DNA from 3 places in the Bradyrhizobium sp. th-b2 genome. Region 2 is predicted to be linked to each of the others. Evidence: predicted binding sites of a transcription regulator. Region 2 holds the regulator's gene; each other region holds the start of a gene.
What was found. Region 2 encodes PhoB, which activates phosphate uptake and scavenging genes when phosphate is short. Its sites were predicted from a motif close to TGTCATNNANCTGTCAT; they were not measured.
Positions count from the first base shown of each region.

Region 1: a site for PhoB is predicted at 4,519-4,535, ahead of K359_RS0148575 (UDP-2,3-diacylglucosamine diphosphatase). Genes of this name have one in related genera too.
Region 3: a site for PhoB is predicted at 4,022-4,038, ahead of K359_RS0109850 (esterase-like activity of phytase family protein). Genes of this name have one in related genera too.

Region 1 covers NZ_KE384569.1:56,889-63,155, reverse strand. Annotated here, with positions in the region: gene K359_RS56790 (DMT family transporter) at 1-815, opposite strand, end outside; gene K359_RS62985 (CGNR zinc finger domain-containing protein) at 925-1,479, shown strand; gene K359_RS0148585 (threonine/serine dehydratase) at 1,549-2,538, opposite strand; gene K359_RS0148580 (glycosyltransferase family 1 protein) at 2,595-3,686, opposite strand; gene K359_RS0148575 (UDP-2,3-diacylglucosamine diphosphatase) at 3,683-4,495, opposite strand; gene thiD (bifunctional hydroxymethylpyrimidine kinase/phosphomethylpyrimidine kinase) at 4,816-5,613, opposite strand; gene K359_RS0148565 (Lrp/AsnC ligand binding domain-containing protein) at 5,795-6,040, shown strand; gene K359_RS0148560 (cytochrome c) at 6,166-6,267, opposite strand, start outside.
Region 2 covers NZ_AUGA01000007.1:281,974-288,240, forward strand. Annotated here, with positions in the region: gene argF (ornithine carbamoyltransferase) at 1-412, opposite strand, end outside; gene K359_RS0113875 (aspartate aminotransferase family protein) at 412-1,620, opposite strand; gene K359_RS61220 (hypothetical protein) at 1,619-1,858, shown strand; gene K359_RS0113880 (GcrA family cell cycle regulator) at 2,119-2,631, shown strand; gene phoB (phosphate regulon transcriptional regulator PhoB) at 2,873-3,583, opposite strand; gene phoU (phosphate signaling complex protein PhoU) at 3,714-4,430, opposite strand; gene pstB (phosphate ABC transporter ATP-binding protein PstB) at 4,442-5,260, opposite strand; gene pstA (phosphate ABC transporter permease PstA) at 5,257-6,102, opposite strand; gene pstC (phosphate ABC transporter permease subunit PstC) at 6,107-6,267, opposite strand, start outside.
Region 3 covers NZ_AUGA01000005.1:72,677-78,943, forward strand. Annotated here, with positions in the region: gene K359_RS0109825 (TonB-dependent hemoglobin/transferrin/lactoferrin family receptor) at 1-663, opposite strand, end outside; gene hemP (hemin uptake protein HemP) at 914-1,120, shown strand; gene K359_RS0109835 (hemin ABC transporter substrate-binding protein) at 1,129-2,079, shown strand; gene K359_RS0109840 (iron ABC transporter permease) at 2,076-3,176, shown strand; gene K359_RS0109845 (heme ABC transporter ATP-binding protein) at 3,173-3,976, shown strand; gene K359_RS0109850 (esterase-like activity of phytase family protein) at 4,099-5,451, shown strand; gene K359_RS0109855 (mucoidy inhibitor MuiA family protein) at 5,586-6,267, opposite strand, start outside.

The sequences.
Region 1 (6,267 bases), on a different contig from region 2:
GGCCATTCGCCGAGGACAGGAATTCCCAATAGCGCCGTCATGGCCGGGCAGAGCGCCGCGAAGGCGGCGCCGCTCGAGGCGCCGAGGATGCTGACGGCTCGTCCATAAAGAAGCAGGGAGATGATCGCGGTGAACACGCCCTGCACCACAGCCTGCAGCGCCACGTCGCCCCACGGTGCTGCCGCGAGTGTTGTTCCAGGCAACAGCGTGAAGACGGGCAGATACAGGATCATGGAGCCGACGGCGGATATGGCCGCGGCATGCAATCCATCCAGACGAGCCTTTCGCAGAGCGACCGTGTAGCAGGCCCACACCAGTGCGGCGCAGAGAAACAGCCCGTGGCCGACATTCTGCAGCGATCCCAACTCACCGCCGGAGCCCCACGCGATGACGAGCACACCCGGAAGGATGAGGGCGAAGCCGATCTTCTTCCCCGTGGTGAACACCTCGTTCAGGAGCGCCGCCGCAAGCAGCGCGACCATCAACGGCATCACACCCGGAAACAGTGCGCCCGCATGCGCTGCCGGAGCGAACAGAAGTCCGGAGTTGGCGAAAAAGACCGGCCCCGCGCCGCCAAGCACAATGGCCGCCAGTCCGAGCCAGCCGAGACGATCGAATGCCAGTCCGTGTTTGACCAGGTAGGGCAACAGCAGCATGCCGGCGACGCCGAAGCGCAACGCCGCGATATCCCAGGGTGTGAGGCTGGTCCGAAGGCCCAGGCGCGCCACGACGATCCAGCCCGACCAAATGCTGACGGCCGCGAGACCGCAAAGCGCACCCTGAAGGTATTGCCTGGCGTCGCGTTCGCTCGACAATGGTACATAACCCTTATAACCTGTATTATGGGTTATGATGGTATCGCAGGCAAGGTCGGGGATGACGGGACCAACCAACCCATTCGACTGGAGCGGAGGTCATCCCGCTTTGGACCTCGTCAACACGCTGGACGAGCGGCCCTCCGACGCACCGATCGAGACTCTGACCGCCTACGGCGCTTTGGTGAGTTTCACTGAGCTGGCCGGGCTTATCCAGCCTTCCGCCGCCAAGCGGTTGCGATCGCTCGGTGGGCCCGCTTGCACGCGCGTCGTGCGGCGCGCTCGCGAATTGAGGGAACACCTGTACACAATCGTTGGCGCAATCCACGATGGGCTGTCCGTTCCGCAGAGCCATCTGGACGCGATTGCCGTGGAAGTCCGCCGGGCGCACGCCGCCAGAGCGTTCACCGCAACCGGAGCATCAAGCGCCATCATATCCGGCTGGAGGTTGCCCACCTCCCCGGAGATACCCGTGCATGCGTGCGCCCTGGCGATCGAGGATCTGCTTCTATCCGCAGACCACGGCCGCATCCACAAGTGTGGCGCGGCCGACTGTGAAGTCTACTTCATCGATACCAGCAAGGCGCACCGGCGGCAGTGGTGCAGCATGAAGAACTGTGGCAACCGCGAGAAGCAGAGGCGCTGGCGCTCGGCGGCAGAATAGATTTCTGCGGAGCGACACGGGAGAGAGCGATAAACCGTCCTCCCCCGCTCCTTCCAAGCCACGCTGGTCTCAGGCGACGAGCTTCGCGAACAGCTCGGCGTCGACATTGCCGCCCGAGAGCACGATGACGACGTTCTTGTCTTTGACGTCGATCCGCCCGGCCAGCAGCGCAGCAAGTCCAACCGCGCCGCCGGGCTCGACCACGAGCTTCAGCTCGCGATAGGCAAAGGCAACGGCGGCGCCAACCTCGTCGTCGGAGACGCTGACGCCATTTGCGAGCAGCTTGCTGTTGATGGCGAAGGTCAGTTCACCCGGCATCATCGCCATCAGCGCATCGCAGATGGTGCGCGCCGCAGCCGGATGCGCCTCGCGGTGCCCGACCTTGAGCGACAGCGCGTGATCATCGTAACCGGCGGGTTCGGCGACGATCACCTGGGACTGCGGGAATTTCGCCTTCACCGCGGTGGCGACGCCGGCGATCAAGCCGCCGCCGGAGGCCGGTGCGACCACGATGTCGGGCACGAGCCCGAGCGCGACCATGTCCTCGGCGATCTCGCGGCCGGCGGTGCCCTGGCCCGCGATCACGAAGGGATCATCATAGGGGCGCACCAAGGTCGCGCCGCGCTTGCTGGCGATGCCGTTGGCGATCGCTTCGCGGTCGTCGCGATCGCGGTCGTAAAGCACGACCTCGGCGCCATAGGATTTGGTCCGCTCGCGCTTGGTGAGCGGCGAGTCCGCAGGCATCACGATGGTCGCCTGCATGTTGAGGATCTTGGCCGCCGCGGCGACACCCTGGGCATGGTTGCCCGAGGAGAACGCGACGACGCCGCCGCTGCGCCTGTCCTGCGGAATCGAGGCGAGCTTGTTGAAGGCGCCGCGGAACTTGAACGATCCGGTCCGCTGCAGCATTTCGGGCTTGAGGAAAATCTGGCTGCCAACGCGGTCGTTGAGAACGGGGAAGGTCAGGAGCGGCGTGCGCACCGCGAACGGCGCGACCACCCTGGCAGCGGCATCGATGTCCGCGGCAGCGACGGGTGGATTGAGAGTGGTGTCCGTCATCCACGATTTGTATCGCGGCGGCAGGCTGGCGGGCAAGACGCTTAAGCGTGAGTTGGCTAGCGTAAGGTGGGATGGGGGGCCGGCAGGGCGGCGAAATGGTGCTCTTCGGCGCCGAATTCGAGCGCTTCCCCCTCGCCGTCGGGTGCCGCGGGGCGGACGTTCATGCAGCGGTCGATGAACACCCGGGCCGACGCCTGCCAGGTGTGGAGCGCGGCGAAATCGACGCAGGCCTGGCGCGAGATGCCGAGCGCCTCCAGGCAGGCGTGGTGCAGATCGTCGTCGAGCACACCGACCGGCGCCGCGCCGATCACGTCGCGGGGACCGGTGACTGGAAAAGCGGCAACCGGGAGGCCGCTCGCCAGCGCCTCGAGCAGCACCAGGCCGAACGTGTCGGTCCGGCTCGGGAACACGAACACATCGGCGGCGGCATAGATTTCCGCCAGTTCCTCGCCGTGGCGGGCGCCGAGGAAGACGGTTTCAGGGTATTTTCGCTCCAGCGTCGCCCGCGCCGGGCCGTCGCCGACCACGATCTTGGTACCGGGCAGATCGAGATCGAGGAACGCCTCAAGATTCTTCTCCACCGCCACCCGGCCGACGCTGAGATAGACCGGCTGCGGCAGGCAGAGATCGACGTCACGCGGATGGAACAGCGCGGTATCGACGCCGCGCGACCACAGCACCACGTTGCGGAAGCCGCGTTGGCGCAACTCTGCCGCCAGCTCAGGGGTCGCCGCCATCACCGCGCGGCTCGGCCTGTGGAACCAGCGCAGCACACGCCACACCCAGGCTTCGGGGACAGGCGTCCGTGCCGAGACGTATTCCGGGAAGCGGGTGTGGAAGCTCGTCGTGAACGGCAAGCCGCGCTTCCGGCAATAGCGGCGAACCGCAAGCCCGATCGGGCCTTCGGTCGCGATATGGATGCTGTCGGGCCTTGCCGCCTCGATCAGGCTGGCGACCTTGGCCTGGTACGGCAGCGCCAGCCTCAGATCGCGATAGCTCGGCATCGCGAAGGTACGGAACTCGTCCGGCGTCAGGAAACTCACCTCGACGCCGAGCGATTTCGCCGCCTGCGCCATCATGGTCAGCGTGCGGACAACCCCGTTGACCTGGGGATGCCACGCATCGGTCGCGACCAGGATATGCGTCATGCAGCGCGTGCCGTCACTCGCGGAACCGGCGCGATCCGGCGCACCGGATCGGTCCAGGTGATGATCTCGAAGCTGCCGTCTTCGTGCTCGGCGAGCGCGGTGCAACTCTCCACCCAGTCGCCGCAATTCATGTAGCGGATGCCGTGCTCGTCATGAATCGTCGCGTAGTGGATGTGGCCGCAGATCACGCCGTCGCAGCCGTGGCGCCGTGCCTCGCCCGCAAGCGTCGCCTCGAACGCGCCGATATAGTTCACCGCCTTCTTGACCTTCAGCTTGGCCCATTGCGACAGCGACCAATACGGCACGCCGAACATCTTGCGGAAGAAGTTGACGAAGCGATTCATTTGGATCGCGAAGTCGTAGGCCTTGTCGCCGAGATGGGCGAGCCAGCGCGCGTTCTGCACCACGAGATCGAAGATGTCGCCGTGGATCACGAGGTAGCGCTTGCCGTCGGCGCCGGTGTGAACGGTGTTCTCCACCACATCGATGCCGCCGAAATGCGTGCCGTAATATTTGCGCAGGAACTCGTCGTGGTTGCCCGGGACGTAGATCACCTTGGCGCCCTTGCGCGCCTTGCGCAGCATCTTCTGCACGAAATCGTTGTGGGTCTGCGGCCAGTACCAGTTCGACTTCAGCGCCCAGCCGTCGACGATATCACCAACGAGGTAGATCGTGTCGGCATCGTGAGAGCGGAGGAAGTCCAGCAGGCGGTCGGCTTGCGAACCGCGGGCTCCGAGATGGACATCGGAGATAAACAAAGTGCGAAAGTGCCGCTCGGGACTTTCTTCACTCAAGGAGTCACTTCCCATGCCTGTGCACCTAACAGATTCCTGTGACAAGGCGATGACGACCCCCGTGACCCAAGGCCTCACTAACAGTTAACGAGAATCAGCCGCACGCCCCTTCCCTGCGGATAACAGCGGCGTGCGACAATCTGGCGACATGGACGGTCGCGGCTGCGCGGAACAGGCGGTGTGTTGCCCGCATATCGCGGCGAAACAAGGCGCGCAGAGGACTGCGTAGCCCGGATGGAGCGAAGCGCAATCCGGGTCCTGCATCCGCGGATAATCCGCTCCGGGATTTCGCTTCGCTCCATCCGGGCTACAAGATTGATCCGCGCTACGCCGGCTCAGTAATATTTGTGGAAGTGATGCACCGGCCCGTGGCCGTGTCCGACGGCGAAGCGATCGGCGGCGGCGATCGCGTCCGTGATCCAGGCCTTGGCGTTGCGCACCGCGGCCTCCATCGCTTCGCCCTTCGCAAGCCCCGCTGCGATCGCCGACGACAGCGAGCAGCCGGTGCCATGGGTGTTTGATGTGGCGATGCGCGGCGCCGCCAGCGCGATGCTGCGCTCGCCGTCGATCAGATAGTCGATGCTCTCGGCGCCGTGCCCGTGACCGCCCTTGACCAGCACCGCGCGGCATCCCATCGCCAGCAATTGCCTGCCCTGCCGCGCGACGTCGGCCTCGCTGGAGGCAACCGGCTGGTTCAGCAGCGCCGCCGCTTCCGGCAGATTCGGCGTGATCAGCGATGCCACCGGAAACAGCATGGTCTTCAGCGCATCGACGGCCTCGGCCGCGAGCAGCCGATCGCCCGAGGTTGCGACCATCACCGGATCGAGCACAATGTGGCGCGGTGCCCAGCGCTTCAGCCCTTCGGCAATCGCAGCGATTGTCTCGGCCTGCGCCACCATGCCGATCTTGACCGCGCCGACGTCGAGGTCGGAAAACACCGCATCGATCTGGGCCGTGACGAACGCCGCAGGCACCGGATGGATGCCGCTGACGCCCCTGGTGTTCTGCGCGGTCAGCGCCGTGATCGCGGAGGCCCCGAAAACCCCGAGCGCGGCAAAGCTCTTGAGGTCGGCCTGGATGCCCGCCCCGCCCGAGGAATCCGAGCCGGCAATGGTGAGCGCGACCGGCGTCATCTCGCAGCACCGGCGGTTGATACGAATGAGACCGTTACGATCAAGACCATGGCCTGTCCTAGCCCGGCCGCCCATCGGCAGCAAGTTCGCCTGACTTTACCGCGAGTTGGCCTTGAGTTGGCCTTGCCTTGGCGGCCCGTTTTGGGCCTATAGTCGCGAAAATCCCCCGGAGACGACTTTGATGGTTCCTTTCTTCGTCCAGATCAAATGCAAGCTCGGCCAGTCCTACACCGTCGCCAACGCGCTGGCGGAAGCCGAGATTGCCTCCGAGATCTACTCCACCGCGGGCAATTACGATCTGCTGGTCAAGTTCTACGTCGACCACGACACCGACATCGGCCATTTCATCAACGAGAAGGTTCAGGTGATCCCGGGCATCCAAGACACCCTCACCATCATCACCTTCAAGGCGTTCGGCGCGAAGTAGACTTCGACTCCACTTTCGTCATGGCCGGGCAGATTCGCGAAGCGGGTCTTCCCGCTAAATCTCCCGGGCATGACCAAGCCAGGTGAAAGCGCCTGACGACATGGATCACGCTCTGAGCAAACCTCTCAGGAATCCTTCGCGGGCTTCTTCACCGGTTTCGGCGGTCCCTCGACCGGCGGCAGCGACTTGATGTATTCGGCGATTGCGTCGCGATCGTTCGGCGAGAG
Region 2 (6,267 bases):
CCTGGCAGGGATGTGAACGCCGAGTCAGGCCGTTGATCACAGGCACGGTGGCATGCGCCGCGAGCTCGAGCAGCGCGTCATGGTTGAGGATGCGGATCATGATCGCATCGACATAGCGCGACAGCACGCGCGCGGTGTCGGCAATGGTCTCGCCGCGGCCGAGCTGCATCTCGGCGCCGGTCAGCATGATGGCTTCACCGCCGAGCTGGCGCATGCCGACGTCGAACGACACCCTTGTGCGGGTCGACGGGCGCTCGAAGATCATCGCCAGCGTCTTGCCCTCAAGCGGCTTCCTGCCCTTCTCATGCGCCTTCCGCGCCGCCTTCATGGCGGCGCCAGCGGACAGCATGTTGCGCAGCTCGGCGAGCGGCACCTCGTCGATGTCGAGGAAGTGGCGGACAGGCTTGCTCATCATCCCGCCGCCTTCTTCGGCTGGGTTGCCGCCAGCGCAGAGCAGGCGCGCTCGAGCGCTGTGATCGACTGGTCGATCTCGGCCTCGGTGACGATCAGGGGCGCCAGGAAGCGCACCACATTGTCGCCGGCGCCAACGGTGAGCAGCTTCTCGTTACGCAGCGCGACGATCAGGTCGCCGGAGGGCACCACGGCCTTGACGCCGATCAACAGCCCCTCGCCGCGCACGTCCGCCAGCACGGACGGATAGCGGTCGACGACGGAGGCTAGCTTCTGCTTGAGCAGCAGCGACATCTTCTGCACGTGCTCGAAGAAGCCGGGTTTCAGCATCACGTCGAGCACGGCATTGGCCGCGGCGACCGCCAGCGGATTGCCGCCGAAGGTCGAGCCGTGCGAACCCGGCGCCATGCCCTCAGCCGCCTTGGCGCTCGCCAGCACCGCGCCGATCGGGAAGCCGCCGCCGAGCGCCTTCGCCAGCGACATCACGTCAGGGGTCACGCCGGTGCGCTTGTAGGCGAAAAGATCGCCCGTGCGGCCCATACCGGTCTGCACCTCGTCGAATGCGAGCAGCAGGCCATGCTCGTCGCAGAGCGCGCGCAGCGCCTTGAAGAACGCCTGCGGCGCCGAGCGCACGCCGCCCTCGCCCTGCACCGGCTCGATCAGGATGCCGGCAGTGTGCGGGCCGATCGCTTTCTTGACGGCCTCGATGTCGCCGTGCGGCACCTGGTCGAAGCCGTCCATCGGCGGGCCAAAACCCTCGAGATATTTTGGCGAGCCGGTCGCAGCCAGCGTGCCCAGCGTGCGGCCGTGGAAGGCGCCTTCGAAGGTGATGATGCGGTAGCGCTCGGGATGGCCCTTGGAGAAGTGATAATGGCGGACCAGCTTGATCACGCCCTCCATCGCCTCTGCGCCGGAATTGCAGAAGAACACGAAGTCGGCAAAGCTCTGCTCGCACAGCCGGGCGGCCAGCGCCTCGCCGTCCGGGCTCTTGAACAGGTTCGACATGTGCCAGAGCTTGGTCGCCTGTTCCTGCAGCGCCTGGACCAGATGCGGATGCGCGTGCCCGAGCGCGTTCACCGCAACGCCCGAGGTGAAGTCGAGATAGCGGTCGCCGTTGGTTGCGATCAGCCAGGCGCCCTCACCGCGCTCGAAGCCGAGATCGACCCGGGCGAAGACGGGGAGCAGATGCGACGAGGCGCTGTTGGTCATGGCGTTCACTGCCGGTTTGAAGCCGACAATTGCCGTGCGCGCCTTGACGCCAGTGCAGCAACGGCCAGCTTCGGAAAACAAAACGGCCGCCTTTGCGGGCGGCACGTGCAGCCATTCTATGCTGCGGCCAGTAGGTGTCAATCGCCAGGAGCCGGCCTTTGCCGGCCTTCCTGCGATGCGAAACGAGCGCAATCCGGAGCATTCCGGTGCGGTGGAAAAGCCTCATTACAGTGCTTAACTTTGTGGGAACATGTGGACGCACGGCCGCGGACTCTTGCGCCAGAGTCACGCCATATTGTAGCGTTTGGCCTGTCGGGTACGACATCTCGTGCGGCAGTACTGGACCCTCTAAGTAGCCTTCGTGTCACACGTAAACGTTCGGGCGCAAGACCGCGCCCGGCGAGGGCTAAGGGATTCTGGCCGCTGGGATTTTGACCCGGATTTGGCTCGCAGCGTCGCTCCAATGACTGGCCGGCGCCATGCGAAAGGAAGAATGCGATGACTGTATTGACCTGGTCCGACGATCGCGTCGAGCAGCTGAAGAAGCTCTGGGAGTCTGGCCTCTCGGCCAGCCAGATCGCCGCGGAACTTGGCAATGTGACGCGAAATGCCGTGATCGGCAAAGTGCATCGGCTCGGCCTCTCCGGCCGCGCCAAGGCCCCCTCCACGGCCGCGCCGCGGCAGCGCAAGGCCCGCCCCGCCCAGCACATGATGCGGGTGGCGCGTCCGGTCTCGCGCGGCAACACCGCGCTGGCGCATGCCTTCGAGGTCGAGATGGAGCCCGATCCGATCTCCTACGACAACGTGGTGCCGATGAGCCAGCGGCTGTCGCTGCTCGAGCTGAACGAAGCCACCTGCCACTGGCCGGTCGGCGATCCATCGAGCCCGGAATTCTTCTTCTGCGGCGGCAAGGCGCTCGGCGGCCTGCCCTATTGCGCACACCACTCGCGCGTCGCCTACCAGCCCGCCGGCGATCGCCGCCGGCCGTCGGCGAAACCGCAGATCAAGTGAGCACTCGGGAAACTGGCGTAGGACTGAAAAAGAAATCCCCATGAAAGCGGGGATTTTTTTGTGAGAACCGTAGCCCGGATGCATCACCGGCGTCGTCCCGGCGCAGGCCGGGACCCATAACCACGAATGGGTGTTGTTTGAAAGCCGTCTGGCCGCGTGCCGATTGCGCCGGCCGCGGCGTATGGGTCCCGGCTTTCGCCGGGACGACAACGTGTTGCGGTTTATGAATGCCACACGGCCGTTACGGCTGCGGCTCGGCCTTCGCGAAGCGGTCGTCGAGCGCGTAGCCGGCGCCGCGCACGGTGCGGATCGGATCCTGCTCGCGGCCCGGATTGAGCAACTTACGCAGGCGGCCGATATGCACGTCGACGGTGCGCTCGTCGATATAGATGTCGCGGCCCCAGACGCTGTCGAGCAGCTGCTCGCGGCTGAACACCCGGCCGGGATGCTCGAGGAAGAATTCGAGCAGACGATATTCGGTCGGCCCGAGATCGATCGGGCGGCCGGAGCGCGCCACGCGGCGCTTCTCGCGGTCGAGTTCGATATCGCCATAGGTCAGCACGGTGGCAAGCCGCTCCGGGCTCGCACGGCGCAGCAAGCCCTTCACCCGCGCCAGCAGCTCGGGCACCGAGAACGGCTTGACGATGTAATCGTCGGCGCCGGTGGCAAGCCCGCGCACGCGCTCACTCTCCTCGCCGCGCGCGGTCAGCATGATGATCGGAAGCTGCTTGGTCTCGGGCCGCGCCCGCAGGCGGCGGCACAGCTCGATGCCGGACAGGCCCGGCAGCATCCAGTCCAGCACAACGAGGTCGGGGATGCGCTCCTTCAACCTGGTGTCGGCGTCGTCGCCGCGTCCCACCGTTTCGACGTCGTAGCCTTCCGCATCGAGGTTGTAGCGCAACAGTGTCGTCAGCGCTTCCTCGTCTTCGACTACCAGAATGCGTGCGCTCATCGGTCTAAGTTCTTTCTCTGTGGTGATCCGTTGCCCAAACGCAAACCGAAACACTCAACCCCTGAGCATATTCCCCGTGGGAAACGGTTTGTCGCGACGACAATCCGGTTCCGCCGATGCGGATCATGCCCTAGTTGCCCGGCACCGTGGTGGCGAAATTGGTCATATCGCCCTTCGGACGCTTGTCGGTGATCTGCTGGCCCTCGATCATGTAGAACACGGTCTCGGCGATATTGGTGGCGTGGTCGCCGATCCGCTCGATGTTCTTGGCGCAGAACATCAGATGGATGCAGAACGAGATGTTGCGCGGATCCTCCATCATGTAGGTGAGCAGTTCGCGGAACAGCGAGGTGCAGATCGCATCGACCTCCTCGTCGCCCTTCCAGACGTTCATCGCCGCCGGCAGATCGTGCGCGGCATAGGCGTCGAGCACCGACTTGACCTGCGACAGCACGAGGTCGGTCATGTGCTCGAGGCCGCGGATCAGCTTCAGCGGCTGGAAATCGCTCTCCAGCGCCGCGACGCGCTTGCCCATGTTCTTGGCGAGGTCGCCGATCCGCTCGAGGTCAGTCGCGACGCGCATCGCGCTGACGATCTCGCGCAGGTCGATCGCCATCGGCTGGCGGCGAGCGATCGTCAGCACCGCGCGCTCTTCGATGACGCGCTGCAGATTGTCGATCTCGATGTCGGCGGCGACCACGCGCTTGCCCAGCGCGACGTCGCGGCGGATCAGCGCGTCGACCGACTCGGTGATCATGCGCTCGACGAGGCCGCCCATCTCGGCGACCAGGCGGGTCAACTCCTGCAGGTCGCTGTCGAATGCCTTGGCGGTATGTTCAGAAGCCATCGCTTGTCTCCTCAGCCGAACCGGCCGGTGATGTAGTCCTGCGTGCGTCGATCGCTCGGCGAGGTGAAGATCTTGTTGGTGTCGTCGAACTCGATCAGCTCGCCGAGATACATGAAGGCGGTCTTGTCGGAGACGCGCGCCGCCTGCTGCATGTTGTGGGTGACGATCGCGATCGTGTAATCCTCGGAGAGCTCCTGGATCAGCTCCTCGACCTTGGCGGTCGAGATCGGGTCGAGCGCCGAGCACGGCTCGTCGAACAGGATCACCTCGGGACGCACCGCCACGGTGCGCGCGATGCACAGCCGCTGCTGCTGGCCGCCGGAGAGCGACAGGCCGGAAGCGTTCAGCTTGTCCTTGACCTCGTTCCACAGCGCGCCGCCGCGGAGCGCCTTCTCGACCCGGTCGTCCATCTCGGACTTCGAGATCTTCTCGTAGAGGCGGATGCCGAAGGCGATGTTCTCGTAGATCGTCATCGGGAACGGCGTCGGCTTCTGGAACACCATGCCGACCCGCGCACGCAGCAGATTGAGGTCGAGCTTGGGATCGAGAATGTTGGTCTGGTCCAGCATCAGCTGGCCGACCGCGCGCTGACCCGGATAGAGATCGTACATCCGGTTGAAGATGCGCAGCAGGGTCGACTTGCCGCAGCCGGACGGGCCGATGAACGCCGTGACGCGGTTGGTGCCGAGCGTCAGGTTGATGTTCTTCAGCGCGTGGTGCTCGCCGTAATAGAAGTTGAGGTTGCGCACCGTGACTTTCGGCGGCGCTTCCGGCAGCGGCACCTGGGGAACGTGGCTCGCGACAGTCGTGGAGACGGAAAGCTCGGTCATTTTGCGGCCCTTTCGGCACCAAGGATGCGCGCGCCGATGTTCAGCGCGAGCACAGTGAATGTGATGAGCAGCGCACCGCTCCACGCCAGCTCTTTCCAGTAGGCGTAGGGACTCTGCACGAAATTGTTGATGGTCACCGGCAGGTTGGCCATCGTCTTGGTCAAATCCCAGCTGAAGAACTGGTTCGACAGCGCGGTGAACAGCAGCGGCGCGGTTTCGCCGGCAACGCGGGCGGTCGCCAGCAGCACGCCGGTGATCAGACCGGATCGCGCTGCACGATAAGCGATCCGCTTGATCACCAGCGAGCGCGGCAGGCCGAGCGCGGAGGCTGCCTCGCGCAGCGGATTGGGCACCAGCAGCAGCATGTCCTCGGTGGTGCGCAGCACCACCGGGATCACGATCACAGCGAGCGCGAGCGCGCCTGCGATCGCCGAGAAGCCGCGCATCGGCACCACCACCGCGCCATAGATGAACAGGCCGATGATGATCGAGGGCGCGCTGAGCAGGATGTCGTTGATGAAGCGGATCACCGAGGTGAGCTTGTCGTTCTTGCCGTATTCGGCGAGGTAGGTGCCGGCGAACAGGCCGAGCGGCGCACCGATACCGACGCCGATCACGGTCATGATGACCGAGCCGACGATGGCGTTGAGCAGACCGCCTTCGGTCGAGCCGGGCGGCGGCGTGTTCTGGGTGAACAGCTGCACGCTGAGGCCGGCGAGGCCGTTGTAGAGCAGAGTGAACAGGATCAGCGCCAGCCAGGTGACGCCGAACAACGCCGCGCCGACGCAGAGTGCGCGGATGACGATGTCGCTGCGGCGGCGGGATTTGTAGATCGGGTTCATGGCGTTACTTCCCCGCCTTCGTTTCAAGCCGCATCAGCATCAATCGCGCGCCGGCGAGCACGAAGAAGGTCAGCACGAACAGCAGCAAGCCGAGCAGGATCAGGCCGGACTGGTGCAGGCCGTCGCTCTCGGCGAATTCGGAGGCGATCGCGGCCGAGATCGTGG
Region 3 (6,267 bases), on a different contig from region 2:
GCCCCAGCGCTCGCCGGGGCGCACCACATCGTCGATATCCTTGGTGCGGAACGAGACCACGCCGCCGATCGCACCGGAGCCGTAGATATTTGCGGTCGGGCCGCGCACCACGTCGACGCCGCCGATCAGTTCAGGATCGAGGAAGAACGAGCCGTTGGCGTTGTGGCCGGTGCGCTGATAGTTCTGCCGCGCGCCATCGACCACGACCGCGACACGGCCAAAATCCTGCAGGCCGCGGATGTTGATCACGGTCGCCGGATCGTCGCCGCGTTCCTGGACCGAGACGCCAGGCACGGCGTAGAAAATGTCCGACAGTCGGTTCGGCTGCAGGCCCTGGATCTTCTCCAGCGTGACGGAGCTGACCGGCGCCAGCGCATCGATCGCGCGCTCCTCGGTCTTTGATGCCACCGCCGTGATGGTGTCGAGCGACTGCACCGGCACTGCGCCGATCTGCGCGCGCGCATTCATTGCCGGCGACGTTGCGGGCTGCTGCGCAACCTGGGGCTTCGGCTTCCGCTTGGCCTGCTTCGGCCGCTCGGTTGCGGGACGCGCAGCCGAAGCATCGGCGGTTTGCGCGAGACCGTTCTCCGGCAATGCAGCCGCAAATGAAAACACCGACGCGCCCAAAATCAGGGCGCGCGAAACCCTAGCCCCGTCAGCCATTCTAGCCCCAGCCCGATCATCGCTTTTCTGGTTTGGCTGGCGTGCGCTCTGGCGAGCGGCTTGCTGGCTACGTTGCGATGCAAGCCACCCGCTCGCATCGCGTGATGATTGGTTACGAGCCGGCAACAAAACGGTCAAGAATGCGGCGGCACTGTTTACATCGATTGTAAAGTGCGGCCGTTGGAATGCGCCTCGGCCCGCTTATACAAGCAAGCAGCATTTGAAATTTCGCAGGCGCAGCACCAAGAGAATGTCGGCATCTTCCGGAGACAGCATCGGCACGGCCGGAAAGCAGGCCGCATCAGCGTCTGACGCGGCGAAAACGCTCATCATGCGCGGAAATCGTCTCGACAGCCGCGAGCTGTTCTCGGCGGAGCGCGAGATCATCATCGTGCATGGCGAGGAGCATTACCGGTTGCGGCTGACCTCGCAGAACAAGCTGATCCTCACCAAGTGACCACCCCGATGACAATTTGTCGCACGCTCGCTCTGCTCGCACTCTCCTGTTGGCTGCCATCAGGCGCGGCCATTGCCGAGGGCATCACCGTGCATGACGCACGCGACCGCGACGTCGTGATCGACGATCCCACACGGATCGTCTCGATCGGCGGTGCGATCACCGAGATCCTCTATGCGCTCGGCTTCGCGGACCGCATCGCCGGCGTCGATGCCACCAGCCTCTATCCGCCGGCGGCGCTGCGCGAGAAACCCGACGTCGGTTACATGCGCCAGCTCTCGCCCGAGGGCGTGCTCGGCCTGCACCCGTCGCTGGTGCTGGCGGTGCAGGGCTCCGGGCCGAAGGAGACCATGGACGTGCTGGAGGCGGCCAAGGTGCCGCTGGTGCTGGTGCCCGAGACCTTCTCGGAGGCCGGGCTGATCGAAAAGATCAGGCTGGTCGGCCACGCCATGGGCGCCTATCCGCGCGCCGCCTGCCTGGCTGCGGCCGTGGAAACCGATCTCGCCCAGTTGCGCACGCTGCGCGCCAGGGTAACAAAACCAGTGCGGGTGATGTTCGTGATGTCGCTCTTGAACGGCCGGGCGATGGCCGCGGGTCACAAGACCGCCGCGGACGAGATCATCCAGCTCGCCGGCGGTGTCAACGCAATCGACGGCTACGACGGCTACAAGCCGGTCAATGACGAGGCCATCGTGGCGGCGAAACCGGATGTCGTGCTGTCGATCGATCGCGGCAAGGACTCGCTGACCGCTGACGCGGTGTTCGCGCATCCGGGCTTCGCGGTGACGCCGGTCGCGGCCAACAAGGCCTTCATCTCGATGGAGGGGCTCTATCTGCTCGGCTTCGGACCGCGCACCGCGGCCGCGGCACGCGACCTCTCGGTCAAGCTCTATCCGGCGCTGGCGCCGGAGGCCGACAACTTCAAGCCGGCAGCGCTGACCGCGAACTGCCGGCAATGAGCGTGCTGGCCGAGCGCCGCGCGCGCACCAAGCAACGGCGCGCCGGCATGTCGCAGCGGCCGGCGGCGACACTCACTTTGCTCTGCCTGCTTGCGGCGCTCACAGCGACTGCGCTGGTTGCGCTGACGGTCGGCGCCGCCGGCATTCCGCTGTCGCGGCTTCCGGCCGCGCTCGGCCTGTGGACCGACGGCACCGCCAATCCGCTGCTCGCGCGCGACCAGCTTGTGGTGTGGTCGATCCGGATTCCACGAATTGCGGCTGCCGCGATGGTCGGCGGACTCCTTGCCGTCTCCGGCACGGTCATGCAGGGCCTGTTCCGCAATCCCCTCGCCGACCCCGCGCTGGTCGGCGTCTCCTCCGGCGGCGCGTTTGCCGCAGCGGTGGCGATCGTGTTCACCGACAGCCATCTCGGCGAGAGCCTGCGCTTCCTGCAGCATCAGTTGCTGCCGATCGCGGCCTTTGCCGGTTCGCTGCTCACGACCATCGTGCTCTATGCCATCGCCAGCCGCGGCGGCCGGACCTCGATTGCGATCTTCCTGCTGGCCGGGCTTGCAATTGCCGCGATCGCCAATGCCGGCATCGGCCTGTTGGTGTTCGTCGCCGACGACCGCCAGCTTCGCGACATCACCTTCTGGCTGCTGGGTTCGCTGAGCGGCGCGACCTGGACCAAGCTCACGGCACTGGCGCCGGTGCTGGCTATTGCGCTGATCGCCTGCCTCGCGATCGCGCGTGGGCTCGACGTGCTGGTGCTCGGCGAGGCCCAGGCGTTCCACAGCGGCGTCGATGTCGAACGGTTGAAGCGGATCTCGATCGTGCTGGTGTCGGCGATGACCGGCGTTGCGGTCTCGGTCTGCGGCGTGGTCGGCTTTGTCGGCATTGTGGTGCCGCACCTGCTGCGGCTCGTGATCGGGCCCGCGCACCGGCTGCTGCTGCCGGCCTCCGCACTGCTTGGCGCCATCCTCCTGGTCGGTGCCGATACGGTGGCGCGCACCATCGTGGCACCTGCCGAAATGCCGATCGGCATCCTGACCGCGGCGATCGGCGCGCCGTTCTTCCTCGCCATGCTGCTGCGCCAGCGTGGGCTGGTGTCGCTATGAGCGCGCTGCTCGAAGCACAATCGGTGTCGATGACGGTCGGTGGCACGACCTTGGTCGATGCAGTCTCCCTGCGGATCGGCGCCGGCGAAATGGTCGCGATCGTCGGTCCCAACGGCGCCGGCAAATCAACGCTCTTGCGGATGCTCTCCGGCGACCTCCGTCCGTCCCGCGGTTCGATCAGGCTCAAGCAGCGTGACCTGCACGGCTACGGGCCGCGCGAGCTGGCGCAGCACCGCGCGATGCTGTCGCAGCATGTCAACGTCACCTTCCCGTTCACCGTCGAGGAAATCGTCAGCATGGGCGCCGGCGAAAGCCCGCGCACGGCGGCGCGTAACCTCGTCGAGGCGGCGCTGGACCAGGTCGGGCTGGCGCATTTCCGTTGCAGGCAATTGCCGACGCTGTCCGGCGGCGAGCAGCAGCGCGCGCATTTCGCCCGCGTGCTGGTGCAGCTCGCCTGCGGCGAGGCGCTGCACGGCCCCGGATTGTTGCTGCTGGACGAGCCGACATCGAGCCTCGATCTGCGGCACCAGATTGATCTCGTCGAGACCGCGCGGCGGCGGGCCGGGCGCGGCACCGCCGTGATCGCGATCCTGCACGACCTCAACCTCGCGATGCGGTTTGCCGACCGCATCCTGCTGCTGCACCGCGGCCGGCTTGCCGTCGATGGCGACCGCGCCGCCGCGATGCAGGCCGAGACGCTGCGCAAGATCTTCGAGATCGACGTTGCGATCGACTACACCGCAAACGGCGTGCCGTTCCTGCTGCCGCAGACGATGCGGCCGGCGGGCAAGGCGACGTAACGCCGCAAGGCTTATCCCCGGGGCAACGCCGGCGATTCACAAAACTGTCAGGCGCCTGTAACAGGCGCCTCCGAGAACACCGCATCGTTTGTTCCTTCGTATCTTTCCTTGGGAGACCAACCATGCGCCTGTCATTGCTTTGCTCTGTCGCCACCGTCCTGCTCGCCACATCCGCGTTCGCGCAGAGCGAGGGCGAATTCCCGGCGACGCTGGCGGGACACGCCGTGATGCCGGCGGAGAGCTTCATCGACGCGCCCGCCGATGCCCCTGATGATCTGAAGACCTCGGGCAAGTACACCACCGGCAAGCGGGTCGACGCGATAGGCACCGTGATGGGCAAGTCCTATGAGCGGCCGACCGGCGTGTCGCTGCCGTTCAAGGGCCAGCCGCTGCAGGGCCATTCCGGCATCAAGGTGATGGCGGACGGCTCGTTCTGGGTGATCACCGACAACGGCATGGGCTCGCGCTACAACTCGGCGGACTCGATGCTGTACCTGAACCGGCACAAGATCGACTGGGCCAGCGGCAAGATGGAGCGCCAGGAGACCGTGTTCCTGCACGATCCCGACAAGAAGGTGCCGTTCCGCATCGTGCATGAGGACACCGCCAAGCGTTATCTGACCGGCGCAGATTTCGATACCGAAGGCTTCCAGATCGTCAACGACACGTTCTGGATCGGCGACGAATTCGGACCCTATATCCTGAAGGCCGACAAGACCGGCAAGATCCTTGCCGTGTTCGAGACCGTCGCCGACGGCAAGCCGGTGCGTTCGCCTGACCATTGGGCGGTGCAGTCGCCGGGCGCGCCCGGTGCGAGCTACACCAACGTCAACCTGCGCCGCTCCAAGGGCTATGAGGGCTTTGCCTCGTCCAAGGACGGCAAGTTCCTCTACGGCCTGCTCGAGGGACCGCTATGGGATGCCGACAAGAAGGACTGGGAGAAGGTCGACGGCAAGGAAGCCTCGCGCATCCTGGAATTCGACGTCGCCGCGGAGAAGTTCACCGGACGTTACTGGCAATATGTGTTCGAGCAGAACGGCAATGCGATCGGCGACTTCAACATGATCGACCCGACCCAGGGTCTCGTGATCGAGCGCGACAATGGCGAAGGCACCGCCGACAAGGCCTGCCCGCAAGGCGCCCGCGGCGAGAACTGCTTCCCGGATCTTGCCAAGTTCAAGCGCGTCTACAAGATCGAACTGTCCGACGCCAATGTCGGCAAGCCCGCGCGCAAGATCGCCTATATCGACCTCCTGAAGATCCGCGATCCCAACAAGAAGGCGAAGAAGCCGCTCAACGACGGCGTCTACACCTTCCCGTTCTTCACCATCGAGAATGTCGACCGGGTCGACGAGAGCCACATCATCGTCGGCAACGACAACTATCTGCCGTTCTCCTCGAGCCGCGACCCGAACAAGGCCGATGACGACGAGTTCGTGCTGCTCGAAGTCGGCGACTTCCTGAAGGCGAAGTGAGTCGGTTGCCCGCGGCACAAACAACAATGTCGTCGCCCGGCTAGACCGGGCGATCCAGTATTCCAGAGGCGGTCGAATTCAACGGACAGGCCGCGGCGTACTGGATGCCCCGCTCAAGGCGGGGCATGACACCTCTAGCCCGCCGGCACCATCACGACGCCCTTGTCCTTCGGCCAGCGCATCCGCCAGGCGAAATTGATGTCTTTGACATCACCCGGCTTGGCCTCGAACGCCCATTCCAGCACCCCGCGCCTGTCGCGCAGATTGGTGGTGGTCGCAGGCGTCGACGACGGCAGCATCTCGACCACGATGTCGTCGTTCTCGCTGACCGGGAGCTGATCCTGGATCGCGACCTTGATCGGGAAGTCGTGGCCGTTGCGCACCGTGGTCTTGAACGCGCGCTCGTCGGTCTTCGACGTCGTCACGATCAGGCCGGCGGAGCCTTCATTGCGCTTCACCACCGTGCGCTCGATCTTGACCTTGTCGTCGGCGCCGAAACCGAGCCGCACGGTCTCGTCCTTGGCGGCGGTGGCCATCCGGCTGCGGCCGACAAAGATGCCGTCGCGGTAGATCGCGACCTGTCCGGGCAGCAACGGCGCCTCGTCGGCCTGCACGAAGCTCGCTTCCAGGAACGCGGTCGGATCGATCACCGGGACGGCGCGCACCGCGAGATCGGGGGTGATCGTCGCCGTGGAGATGCGCAGGCTCTTGGCGCCCTCATTGGCGACGACGCTGACGCGGCCGGGAATCTTGAAGGTGGCCTGGAAGGCGCCGGTCTCCGCGACGGCTTCCATCTCATCGGCGCGCCCTCCACCA